Regions from separate parts of the Alcaligenes parafaecalis genome, predicted to be linked through region 2. Evidence: predicted binding sites of a transcription regulator. Region 2 holds the regulator's gene; each other region holds the start of a gene.

Region 1 (4,283 bases), on a different contig from region 2:
CTACGTCCCCACGCTTGGCGTCCAGCACGATGGGCAGGTGAGGGTAGCGGCTACGGATGTAGTCGCACAGATCCTGCAACTGATCCTCGGCACCCTGAGCGGCAAAGTAGGCAATCTGTGGCTTGATGCCACAGGTGTAGTCGGCCGTGACGTCCACGATCGCTTTGCAGAACTCATAAATCGCGCCGGGTTTGTCGGCCAGCTCCAAAGGCAGGCGGGCAGGGTCTGGGTCCAGACCCACCATCAACATGGATTGGTTGTCCGTCCAGGCACGGTTCAGTTTTTCTATGAATGTCATGGGAATCAGGAAAGTAAACGGCTATACAGAAAGCTGAGCCAGACGGCACCAGCAAAAATAAGGGACATCAGCACGGCTGCGCTGGCCAGATCCTTGGCGCGCCCGATCAAAGGGTGATGCTCCAGGGTAATGGTGTCAGCCAGGGCTTCCAGGGCGGAGTTCAACAGCTCCACCACCAGCACAAAGACCAGTGTGGCCAGCAAGATCAGAACCTCCAGCGGACCTTGGCCCAGCCAGAAGGCCAGTGGTGTCAGGATTACGGCCAGCGCCAGCTCCTGGCGAAAGGCGGCTTCATGACGCAGGGCGGCAGCCAAGCCTTGCCCCGAATAGCGCAAGGCATTGAACAAGCGGCCCAGGCCGCCTTTGCTTTTGAATGGAGAGTCTGACATGAAGAGGGTTGCAGATTGAAGTGCCCTGATTATAGGGGTTTGCTCGGGCGAAAAAAAACCGGATGGAGAATTCCATCCGGTTTTTGTACTAAAAGCGTGGCGATCAGGGCAGAAGTGATCAATTCCTGCCCGAATCGGGGTGCTGATAAGTGGCTTAGAAGCCGCCCATACCACCCATGCCGCCCATACCACCCATGTCAGGCATGGCTGGGGCAGGTTTGTCGTCCACGATTTCCGACACAGCCACTTCGGTTGTCAGCAACAGGCTGGCGATCGAAGCTGCGTTTTGCAAAGCAGTGCGGGTTACTTTGGTTGGGTCCAGAACACCTTGCTCAACCAGGTCACCGTACTCGCCGGTAGCCGCGTTGTAGCCGTAGGTGCCGGTGCCGCTGGCCACTTGGTTCACCACCACGCTGGCTTCTTCACCGGCGTTGGAGACGATGGTGCGCAAAGGAGCTTCGATAGCACGCAGGATCAGTTTGATACCAGCGTCTTGGTCGGTGTTGTCGCCAGCCAGTTGGGCAACAGCAGCGCGGGCACGAATCAGTGCTACGCCACCGCCAGGAACGATACCTTCTTCGACGGCTGCGCGAGTAGCGTGCAGGGCGTCTTCAACGCGGGCTTTCTTCTCTTTCATTTCGACTTCGGTGGCAGCGCCAACGCGAATCACAGCAACACCGCCAGCCAGCTTGGCCACGCGTTCTTGCAGTTTTTCACGGTCGTAGTCGGAAGTGGACTCTTCGATCTGAACGCGGATTTGTTTCACGCGAGCTTCGATGTCGGTGCCGTTGCCAGCGCCGTCGATGATCGTGGTGTTTTCTTTGGCCACTTCAATACGCTTGGCCTGACCCAGATCGTCCAGAGTCGCTTTTTCCAGAGACATACCGGTTTCTTCGGAGATCACGGTACCGCCAGTCAGGATAGCGATGTCTTCCAGCATGGCTTTACGACGGTCGCCAAAGCCAGGAGCTTTAACAGCGGTGGTCTTCAGGATGCCGCGGATGTTGTTCACAACCAGAGTAGCCAGGGCTTCGCCTTCCACGTCTTCAGCAACGATCAGCAAAGGACGGCTGGTCTTGGCAACTTGCTCCAGTACGGGCAGCAGATCACGGATGTTGGAGATTTTCTTGTCGAAAATCAGCACAAACGGATCTTCCAGAACAGCAACTTGCTTCTCGGAGTTGTTGATGAAGTAAGGGGACAGGTAGCCGCGGTCAAACTGCATACCTTCAACCACGTCCAGTTCGTTTTCCAGCGATTTGCCGTCTTCAACGGTGATCACGCCTTCTTTGCCGACTTTGTCCATGGCATTGGCGATGATCTCACCAATGGAGTGGTCGCTGTTGGCCGAGATGGAACCGACTTGAGCGATTTCTTTGCTGGTGGTGCAAGGACGGGACAGCTTGCGCAGTTCGTCAACAACCACAACAACAGCCTTGTCGATACCGCGCTTCAGGTCCATTGGGTTGATGCCAGCGGCAACAAACTTCAGGCCTTCTTCAACGATAGCTTGAGCCAGCACAGTAGCGGTAGTCGTACCGTCACCGGCGTTGTCGGAAGTCTTGGAAGCAACTTCTTTGACCAGTTGAGCACCGATGTTCTCAAACTTGTCTTTCAGTTCGATTTCTTTAGCAACGGACACACCGTCTTTAGTAACGGTAGGAGCGCCGAAAGAGCGGTCCAGAACCACGTTACGGCCTTTAGGGCCCATGGTGGTTTTGACAGCGTTAGCCAGAATGTTGACGCCGCGAACGATGCGGGTACGTGCTTCGTCGCCGAAATACACTTGTTTTGCAGTCATGGTTTAAATCCTATTGAATTTTCGTTGGCGGTACTTATTCGATCACGGCGAAGATTTCTTCTTCGCGGATCACCAGCAGCTCTTCACCGTCGATCTTGACGGCTTGGCCGGAGTACTTGCCAAACAGAACTTTGTCGCCGACCTTCAGATCCAGCGCCAGAACCTTGCCGTCCTCGGTTTTCTTACCGGGGCCAACGGCCAGGATTTCGCCTTGATCGGGCTTTTCAGTCGCGCTCTCGGGGATAACGATACCGGAAGCGGTGGTGCGTTCGTTGTCCAGACGCTTGACGATCACACGATCGTTCAAAGGACGCAGTGCCATGGAGAAACTCCTGTTTAAATATGACTTTAGTTGTGAGTCCGATTGGGGGGCGAGGCGTTTTAGCACTCAACCCCTTCGAGTGCTAATTATAGGGACGACTTTTCTAATTTCAAGAGCACGAGGGGAAAGATGTTACATATTTGTCCTGGGGCGTGAAGGCAGACGGCGGCTGAACCTCGTGAAGTTTTGATCTTTGGCGGGCAGGTATCTATAAAGTGAGCAGGCTGCACAGCAGAAACATGCGGTATATATGCAGGCACTCCTCATAGGGAGAGTGCATTGTGGTGGTCGTGTTTATTCTTGTTGAGGGCCACCTTGCGGCATCTCCGGTCGTGGATGCTGAAAACAGGCTTAGGCGGGTGAGCTAAGGGAAATCAGCTTGCTCATCGTGTTGAGGTTGCGGGTTGTGGCGACGACCTTGAGTTTTTTTTCGATGAAATTATTGTTAGCTTTAAGGTCTCGGTATCTGGTTGCGCAAACAATATAGGCAATGTCGCCGACGACGCGAACTTGATCGGGTGCGTGCTCCAGGGCATGGAAGGCATGTAGTAAGGCGTTGTCTGCCGGTGAACGCAGTAAGGTGAAATAAAGCTGGCTGGGGTTCTGGTCCTTGAACGGGTTGTTGGCCATGACTTGCATGAAATAGGCCGGTGTTCGGGCAATCACTTGAATATCCCCGCCCAAGTTTTCCTTGATGGCGTGGTGCGCCAGACTCTCTAGCTCTGGTTGCTCAAGCTTCGTGGACACAATTACATTGCCGCTCTGAATATAGGTTCTGACGTTCTGCAAACCAGCCGCTTCCAGAGCCGCCCGAAGCGGTGCCATCAGCACTTTGTTTTTGCCAGTAGGCATTACACCGCGTAATAAAAGAATCTGTGTGTTCATCGTTTGTTTTTGCAGTGAAGTAGTGCTGCTTAAGGGCAATGCTGGCCAGTAAAAGAGATTTTCAAGCGACTATTTTATGCTGTATTAAAAAACAGTAGTGAATTTGATTTTCTAGGTTTGCCTTTTGGGGAGTACAGGTACAATGAGAATCTTAATTAGCAATCATTCCCATTACCGTTTGAATGAGCCCGACCTCCAGTCCCTCCGATTTCGCTTCCTCTGATGAGTTCGTCAGCTTGTACCGTGAGCATCACGGCTGGCTGGTGCAGATGCTGCGTCGTCGGCTTAGCGGCAATACGGACCATGCCGTTGACCTGGCGCATGACACCTTCGAGAGGGTGATTCGCAGTCAATCCACCGCTGTTTTTACCGAGCCTCGTGGATTTCTGACGACGGTAGCCAAGCGTTTGCTGATTGATCAGTGGCGAAAGCAGGCTATTGAGCAGGCTTATCTGGAAACCCTGGCTGCGCGCAGTGTGGACGTTGAACCTAGTCCGGAGACCCATGCTTTGGTGGTGGAAGCGCTGGATTCGGTGTGCCGCATGATGGAGCAGTTGCCTGCGCGGGTACGTAAGGTGTTTGTGCTGG
Region 2 (4,283 bases):
CAGCAACAATCCCGGGAATTACACGTAAAAGCCTGTCAATTCCGGGCGGCCTGCCAGCACAGCCTGACGGGCTCGTTTATTTAGGCGCCGACACCATGACCAAAGCGGGACGCAACACGCGATCCGAAATGGTGTAGCCCTTTTGCAGCAATTGGGCTACCGCGCCTTCTTCAAATTCAGAAGGCACAGCCGAAATGGCTTGGTGCAGGTGCGGATCGAACTTGTCGCCCGCTTGCGGTGCCACTTCTTTCAGGTTGTTGCGCTCGAAAGCCTTGTTCAACTGGCGCAAGGTGGTTTCCACCCCTTCCTTCCAGGTTTCCGTGCTCTGCTCGGTCTGGGCCAGTGCGGCTTCCAGACTGTCACGCACGGGGATCAGGCTTTCAGCAAAGGACTCGGTGCCAAACTTGCGGGCTTTAGAGACATCATCATCCGCACGACGGCGGATGTTTTCCACTTCGGCTTTGGCGCGCAGCAACTGGTCGTAGTACTGCGACACTTTTTCCTGGGCCTGGGCCAATTCAGTAGCCAGATCAGCCGAGTTTTCTTCGGGCTGCTGGCCCAGAATCTCTGGCTGGTCTTGCCCGACAGTACCCTGTTGTGCCTGTTCAGGCGTGTTTTCCGTCACTTCCCCGTCCAGAGGCTTATTGGGATCGGCATGTGTAGCCATTCGATGTATCTCCACTACAGAATTCGTTGATCGCATGAAAATGGGGGCATCTGCCCCCAGTTCAAGACCTGCCTTTGTATTTTTGCTGGCCTGGCCCTTCAAAAACCGGCTGCGGCTATCGGGTAGGCACCAGACGGCTGGGTAACCAGCCGCCCAAATGTTGCACAGCCAGCCGCCCCAGGCCCTCAATCCATTGCGGATCGTCATTCAGGCAAGGGATGTAATGGAACTCGCGACCGCCCTCTTCCAGGAAAGCGTCACGGCACTCCACCTGAATTTCTTCCAGCGTTTCCAGACAATCGGCCAGAAAGCCAGGGCAGACAGCATCCACACGTCCCACCCCCTGCTTGCCCCATTCGCGCAAAGTGGGTTCGGTGTAGGGTTCCAGCCAGCGCTGCGCACCAAAACGACTTTGAAAGGCCATATGCACTTCGACGGCAGGCTCATCCAGCGCCGCACGCAAGGCATCCGCCGTTTCACGGCAATCGCGGTAATAGGGGTCACCCAGTTCCACGCAGCGGCGTGGCAAACCGTGAAAGCTCAATAACAAACGCTCTGGTTTGCCATGTTCATCCCAATAGCGACGAATCTGCGCCGCCAAGGGGCCGATGTAATCCGGGTGGGTGTGATAGCGCTTGATGAAACGCAGCTCGGGCTGATTGCGCTGCTTGCCCAGATGGGCCGCCACGCAATCCACCGCGGTGGCCGTGGTGCTGGCCGCATACTGAGGGTACAGCGGCAAGGTCAAAATGCGCTCACAACCAGCCGCTTTCAACTTGTCCAGGCCACTGGCAATAGACGGGTTGCCGTAACGCATGCCCAGCTCTACTTTCACGTCGTGACCTTGTCCCTGCAACAGCTCCTGCAAGCCATCTGCCTGCGCCTGGCTGTACACCAGCAAGGGCGCGCCATTTTGCAACCAGATGTCCTTGTAGCGCGGTGCCAGCTTGCTGGGACGACGCGGCAAGATGAACAGACGCAAAATAATCTGCCAGACAGGCTGAGGGATCTCGATCACTCGGGGGTCAGACAGGAATTCGCCCAGATAGCGCCGAATCGACGCTGCATCAGGCTGATCCGGCGTACCCAGATTAACCAGCAAAATGCCGACAGGCCCGGCCTCGCGTACCGGAGCCTGCTCATTGAACATATCGGCGTCCTGCGCTTCGGGCAAATAAGGAGAAGCAAACAACTTGGGCATGATGATTAGTGCGTTAGACAGCCAGATTGCCTTCAGCCCAAGAACAGACTGAAGGCCCATCGTTTAACTGGCAGAGTGATGGCTCAAGGCATTGGACAATAGCCGCGCTGTAATGTCCACGATAGGAATCACACGATCATACGCCATACGCGATGGCCCAATCACGCCCAGCGTGCCCACAACCTTGCCGTCCACACCGTAAGGCGCGGTGATCACAGACACATCATCCACCGGCAAAAGCTGGGAATCCCCACCAATGTAAATTTGTACGCCATCGGCCTGACTGGAGACATCCAGCAAGTGCAGCAGATCGGTTTTTTTCTCGAATAGAGAGAACAAGCGCCGCAGGCGATCCATATCCGCCACCATTTCCGTGACATTCAGCAATTTGCTCTCGCCCGCGATGACAACCGCCTCTTCACTATCAGGCTGGTGGCTACCCACATCCACCGCTTGTTGCATCAAACGTGAAATATCCACCTGCAAAGAACTGAGCTCTTGCGACAAGGCCAGCTTGACGGACTCAAAGGACATGCCCGAGAAGTGCTGATTGAAAAAGTTGCTGGCCTCGACCAGTTCCTGTTCCAGATAATCGCGGGGCACAAACAGAATGCGGTTCTGCACATCGCCATCCGGGGTGACGATAATCAGCAACACTCGCTTGTCGGACAGGCGAATAAATTCAATCTGCCTGAAGGTCTGCGCCTTTTTTGGCGCCAGCACCACACCGGCAAACTGCGACAGATTCGACAGCAGCGAAGCGGCGGAACTGACGGCGCGGTTAGGCTCATCAAAAGGCAAATACTGGCTTAGATTGCGGGCATCGGGCCGCTCGAAACGCTCTGCCGCCAGGAGGCGATCCACAAACAGGCGGTAGCCTTTAGGCGTGGGAATGCGCCCCGCCGAGGTGTGGGGGCTATGAATCAGGCCCAGGCCTTCCAGCTCCGCCATCACATTACGTATCGTGGCCGGAGAAAAATCAAAAATGGTTGATAAGGTGCGGGACCCTACCGGCTGACCGTCGGCAATGTAGCGTTCGATCAGCACCTTCAACAAGGCATTTGCTCTGTCATCCATGTCGCGTACGTCACTTAAAAACACCAGCTCTGCATGATAAAGGGGAGAATCTTACAGCCAAGCCTAGAGTGGCAACTCTATAATCCACTGATCGCCATTATTTCATTAAACATAAGGTTTTCGCCCCATGCATTTCAAAACGGTTGCCATTGTTGGCAGATATCAGGACTCCGGCTTGGATGCGCCCATCCGATCGCTGGCTGCAACCCTGGTCAACACTGGTTGCTCGGTGCTGCTGGAGGCCGCAACCGCCCAGAATGCCGGTATTACTGAATTCCCCATTGGTGATTATGCCCAGATTGGCGAGCGCGCCGATCTGGCTATCGTAATGGGCGGGGATGGCACCATGATAGGCGCTGCCCGCGAATTAGCCCACAGCAAGGTGCCATTGATCGGGATTAACCACGGTCGCCTCGGTTTTATTACCGATGTCCCCTTGAATGACGCCAATGATGCTTTGCTAAGCGTCCTGAAAGGTGAATACGATGTTGAAGAGCGTTCCATGCTGGAAGGCCGCGTGGTGCGGGACGGGGAAGTGCTGTATTCGGGCGTAGCCCTGAACGATGTGGTCATCAACCGCGCCGGTCGCGGCGGCATGATCGAGCTGCGTGTAGAGCTTGATGGCGTGTTCATGTACCGCCAGCGCTCCGACGGCCTGATCATCTCCACTCCTACCGGCTCCACGGCGTATGCGCTGGCCGCCAGCGGCCCTTTGCTGCACCCGTCCCTGAAAGCTTTTTTACTGGTGCCGGTGGCTCCACAAACCTTGTCACACCGCCCTATTGTGCTGCCCGACACAGGCACCCTGAATTTGACCATTACGGCCCTGGGCCGGGTGGAATCCGGTGGCAGCGTGCACTTTGACATGCAAACCTGGTCGGACTGTCAGCAGGGCGACCGCATTGATGTGCGGCGCGCCCAGAACACCATTCGCTTTATCCATCCCAAGGGCTACAGCTTTTTTTCCACCTTGCGCCAGAAGCTGGGCTGGAATCACATCCCTTTGCCTAACGACGAAAACGAATAAACCCCTATGCTGCGTACCCTGCACGTTCGAGACTTTGTCATCGTGGATCAAGCCACGATTGATTTCGACACCGGCTTCACGGTTTTTTCCGGGGAGACCGGCGCTGGCAAATCCATTTTGATTGATGCGCTCTCCCTGGTATTAGGGGCACGCGGCGACGCCAAAGCCATACGCGAAGGCTGTGCACGTACCGAGGTCAGCGCGCATTTCGACTGCGAGCAAGACATTCAGAGCTGGCTTAGCGAGCGTGATTTCGATGTTTCGGAAGAACTGATTCTGCGCCGCCTGATCGACCAGCAAGGCCGCAACCG
Region 3 (4,283 bases), on a different contig from region 2:
ACACGCCCGAGTGCCGCCAGTGCAAATCTTGCCTGTCGCGCAAGACCAACCTGTGTACGGCGATTCGCTCTACCCAGGGCAAGGGTCTGATGCCGGACGGAACGTCGCGTTTCTCCATCGGTGGCAAGCCTGTGCACCATTACATGGGCACATCGACTTTCGCCAACCATATCGTGGTGCCGGAAATTGCCTTGGCCAAGATTCGCAACGACGCTCCTTTCGACAAGGTGTGCTACATCGGCTGTGGCGTCACCACAGGCTTGGGCGCTGTGCTGTTCACCGCCAAAGTGGAAGCGGGCGCTAACGTGGTGGTGTTCGGTCTGGGTGGTATCGGCCTGAACGTGATCCAGGGCGCCAAGATGGTTGGCGCTGGCAAGATCATTGGCGTGGATATCAACCCCGAGCGCGAAGCTATGGCTCGGCAATTCGGCATGACCGACTTTGTGAATCCCAATGAGGTTGAAAACGTGGTCGACCACATTATTCAACTGACAGACGGCGGTGCGGATTACTCCTTTGAATGTATCGGCAACACCAAGGTGATGCGTCAGGCGCTGGAGTGCTGCCACCGTGGTTGGGGCCAGTCCATCATTATTGGTGTGGCTGAAGCCGGTGCAGAAATCTCCACTCGTCCATTCCAGTTGGTGACCGGCCGCGAATGGAAGGGCTCCGCCTTTGGTGGCGCTCGTGGTCGTACCGACGTACCGACAATTGTGGATTGGTACATGGACGGCAAGATCAATATCGACGATCTGATCACCCACACTCTGCCGCTGGAACGCATTAACGAAGGTTTCGACCTGATGAATGCCGGTAAATCCATCCGTTCGGTGGTGATGTACTAATAGAAGTCGCTTGAAGAGGGGGCAGGCACTAGCCTGTGCCCTTTATCCCGGCCTCAGAGATCGTGTGTGCAGCCTTTGGGCGTGTCACCCGACCTGGGGCCGGATCTGCAATTGAGAATACGAGGGGGCTATGACTCAGACACTGGAACTGCTCAACGAACACCGCTGTTTTGATGGTTGGCAGCGCTACTACCAACACGCTTCGCAGACAATTGGCCTGCCCATGCGTTTTTCTGTGTATATGCCGCCGCAATTACAGGCCAGAGCCCAGAAGGGTGCCGCCAGCCTGGCAGACGCCATCGGCCAAGGCCGTGTGCCTGTGCTGTTTTTCCTGGCAGGCCTGACCTGCACCGAAGAAACCTTCATGATCAAGGCCGGTGCCCAGCGTTATGCTGCCGAGCACGGCATCATGCTGGTCACCCCCGACACCAGCCCGCGTGGCGCCGGAGTAGAAGGGGAGGACGAGGGTTGGGATCTGGGAACCGGTGCCGGCTTCTATCTGGATGCGACCCAAGCTGGCTGGAGTAAGAACTACCGCATGGAAAGCTATGTGACCCAGGAGCTGTTTGATCTGGTCACCACCATCCTGCCGGGCGATGCTAGCCGCGCAGGCATTTTTGGTCATTCCATGGGTGGCCACGGTGCCTTGACGCTGGCTCTGCGCCATCCCGGCAAGTACCGCTCCGTGTCGGCCTTTGCTCCCATTACGGCGCCAACACGCTGCCCCTGGGGCGAAAAAGCCTTTGGTGCCTACTTGGGTCAGGATCGCCAGGATTGGGAACAGCACGACGCCAGTGCCTTGATGGCCAAGACCAGCACGCCGTATCCCGCCGGTATTTTGGTCGATCAGGGTTTGAACGATGGTTTTCTGGCCGAACAACTGTATCCGGAAGTATTCGAGCAGGCGTGCGAGCAGGCCAAACAGCCTTTGACCCTGCGTCGTCACGAAGGCTATGACCACGGCTACTACTTCATCTCGACCTTCATTCAGGACCATCTGAATTTCCACGCCGAGCGACTGTGATCGCTGGATAAACTAGGTCGCACTTTGTTATTTTTCGGTGGGCAAGAAGGCGTTACGCTCAATCAGCCACGGTTTTTTGCCTGTTTGTGGTGTTCTGCCCACCGATTTGCTGTAGTTTTCCCTCCAGTAGTGAACTTTTTCTTGCTGCGACACTCTTATTCCTGTATTCGAAATTTTTAGCACTCCAGAGCATCGAGTGCTAAACTCAATGATTGTTGAAATACGTTTTGTACGGTTTGAGGGCCTTGTTTTTGTGCTCTCGCCGGCTGACTTTTGAAGGATTTTCCATGACACAACAAGCGAACGCTTTGGCCCTGACGTCTGGTAATGATCTGGTCGCCGCCGTGTCTAATCCAGGCGCACTGGGGACGATCGAAGCGTATATTTCTGCTGTTAATCGCCTGCCCATGCTCAGCGCTGAACGCGAAACCGAGCTGGGTCAGCGCCTGCGCGACCAGGATGACCTGGACGCTGCACGAGAACTGATTTTGTCGCACCTGCGTCTGGTGGTTTCCATTGCCCGCCAGTACCTGGGTTATGGCTTGCCTCACGCCGACCTGATTCAGGAAGGTAATGTGGGCCTGATGAAGGCCGTGAAACGCTTTGACCCCGATCGCGGTGTGCGTCTGGTGTCCTTTGCCGTTCACTGGATCAAGGCCGAAATCCACGAATATGTCGTGCGCAACTGGCGCATGGTGAAAGTGGCGACCACCAAGGCCCAACGCAAGCTGTTTTTCAATTTGCGTCGCATGCGTCCAGATGGTCAAACGCTGGATACTGCTCAGGTTGACGCCATTGCGCGTGAATTGGATGTACGCCCGCAGGACGTCAGTGAAATGGAAGTGCGTCTGTCCGGTCACGATATGGCTCTGGAAGCCCCGGCCAACGACGACGATGAACATTTTGCACCTATTTCCTACCTGTCCGATGAAGGACACGAGGAACCGACACGCGTGCTGGAGCGCCGTGCCCAGGACATGCTGGAAGGCAGCGGCCTGGAAGAAGCTATCGATACGCTGGACGAGCGTTCGCAGCGCATTGTGCGCGCCCGCTGGTTGCAGGACGATGGCGGTGCCACTCTGCACGATCTGGCCGCCGAATTTGGCGTGTCGGCAGAGCGTATCCGTCAGATCGAAGTGGCTGCATTCAAGAAGCTGCGCGTCGCTTTGGCTGGCGCGGTTTAAGTCGTTTTAAAGAGTTACAACTTTTCGGGGAATCCGAAGAACTTAAGCTGATTTTCGCGGACTAAACAATACATTTGCTGATTTTTGCCACCTATGCAATTCGGCATTTGCGCATCCGCTTCGGCTTCTCCTCTTCCCCTCCCTTTTGAAGCGGATGTTTATGGGACACCAGCTAGGTGTCCCTTTTTTTTGCCCTGAAATTTCCTGCTTATTGGGCCGTCGGGCCGCAAAGGCCCGAACAGCACACAAGGATCAGAAGGACAAGGCCGCACGCAACCAGACGGTACGACCAGGGTCGTTAAAGCGCGTGGCAGCTCCAAACCCAAAACCACTGTTCCCGGCCAGATTCAGGTGTTCGCCGTAAGTTTTGTCGAACAGATTATCTACGCCCGCAGTCAGGGACAGATTACGGTTGATTTTGTAGCCCCCATACAGCGACAAGGTACTGAATCCACCCGTAGGCCCGAAGTCATAGCCCACCACATTCCCTTGCCCTTGTGCGTAGCGAGTTTGCTTGGCCACAATGCGCCAGACACCGCCTGCGGACCAGGGGCCTTGCACATAGTCCGCCGTCAGGCGCAGATCCAGCGGTGGCATTTGCGGCAGGGCACGGCCATCCGTGCTGTTGCGACCCCAGGCATAGGCCAGGCTGCTGCCCAGCGTCCAGTTCGCGTTGGCTTTCCAATCCGCTCCTAATTCACCGCCCATAATGCGGGCGTTGACGTTGCGGGCCTGGGTTTTGGTGCCCATCATGCCACCGGGCAGGTAATCAAACAGAATGTAGTCCTGAATCTGGCCGATATAGGCGGAAGCCCAGGCCGAGACCGTCTCGCCCTTGTATTGCGCCCCGATGTCGAGCTGCGTCGTCTTTTCAGGTTGAATCCCCAGGAAGGCACTGCCGCTGCCTTGTGGGCCGCTGGCAGGTGAAATCATTTCCCAGTAGTCTGGCATGCGCTGTACATGACCAACACCGGCATACAGGCTCAAGGGCAGGGATTCCAGGTCATGCTCAAGACGCAGGAAGGCGCTGGGCAGGGTTTCCTTGCGGCGTTCATTGGCGCCAGGGTTGGGTTTGCTCATCATGCCGCTACCCAGTGTGGGGCGCAGATCGCGGGCGCTGGCCCAGTCCAGGCGTGCCCCACCAATCAGGCGGCTGGAATCATTCAGATCCCAACGGGCCTCGGTGAAGATGCCGATATTGTCGAATTCCGCGTCTTTTACCCAATCCTG

The links. The regulator HrcA, encoded in region 2, represses chaperone genes, less so after heat shock. The targets are predictions, from matches to a motif close to TTAGCACTCNNNNNNNNNGAGTGCTAA.
Region 1: the regulator HrcA is predicted to act here: its motif matches at 2,870-2,896, upstream of OSH09_RS10290 (co-chaperone GroES).
Region 3: the regulator HrcA is predicted to act here: its motif matches at 2,046-2,072, upstream of rpoH (RNA polymerase sigma factor RpoH).

Annotation. Positions count from the first base shown of each region.
Region 1 covers NZ_JAPKNA010000002.1:748,957-753,239, forward strand. The annotation lists gene pyrF (orotidine-5'-phosphate decarboxylase) at 1-298, opposite strand, end outside; gene OSH09_RS10280 (diacylglycerol kinase) at 304-687, opposite strand; gene groL (chaperonin GroEL) at 842-2,488, opposite strand; gene OSH09_RS10290 (co-chaperone GroES) at 2,523-2,810, opposite strand; gene OSH09_RS10295 (DUF1697 domain-containing protein) at 3,162-3,695, opposite strand; gene OSH09_RS10300 (sigma-70 family RNA polymerase sigma factor) at 3,878-4,283, shown strand, end outside.
Region 2 covers NZ_JAPKNA010000006.1:126,784-131,066, forward strand. The annotation lists gene grpE (nucleotide exchange factor GrpE) at 77-667, opposite strand; gene hemH (ferrochelatase) at 783-1,868, opposite strand; gene hrcA (heat-inducible transcriptional repressor HrcA) at 1,932-2,945, opposite strand; gene OSH09_RS16855 (NAD kinase) at 3,073-3,972, shown strand; gene recN (DNA repair protein RecN) at 3,979-4,283, shown strand, end outside.
Region 3 covers NZ_JAPKNA010000002.1:91,892-96,174, forward strand. The annotation lists gene OSH09_RS07380 (S-(hydroxymethyl)glutathione dehydrogenase/class III alcohol dehydrogenase) at 1-845, shown strand, start outside; gene fghA (S-formylglutathione hydrolase) at 976-1,869, shown strand; gene rpoH (RNA polymerase sigma factor RpoH) at 2,157-3,053, shown strand; gene OSH09_RS07395 (TonB-dependent copper receptor) at 3,306-4,283, opposite strand, start outside.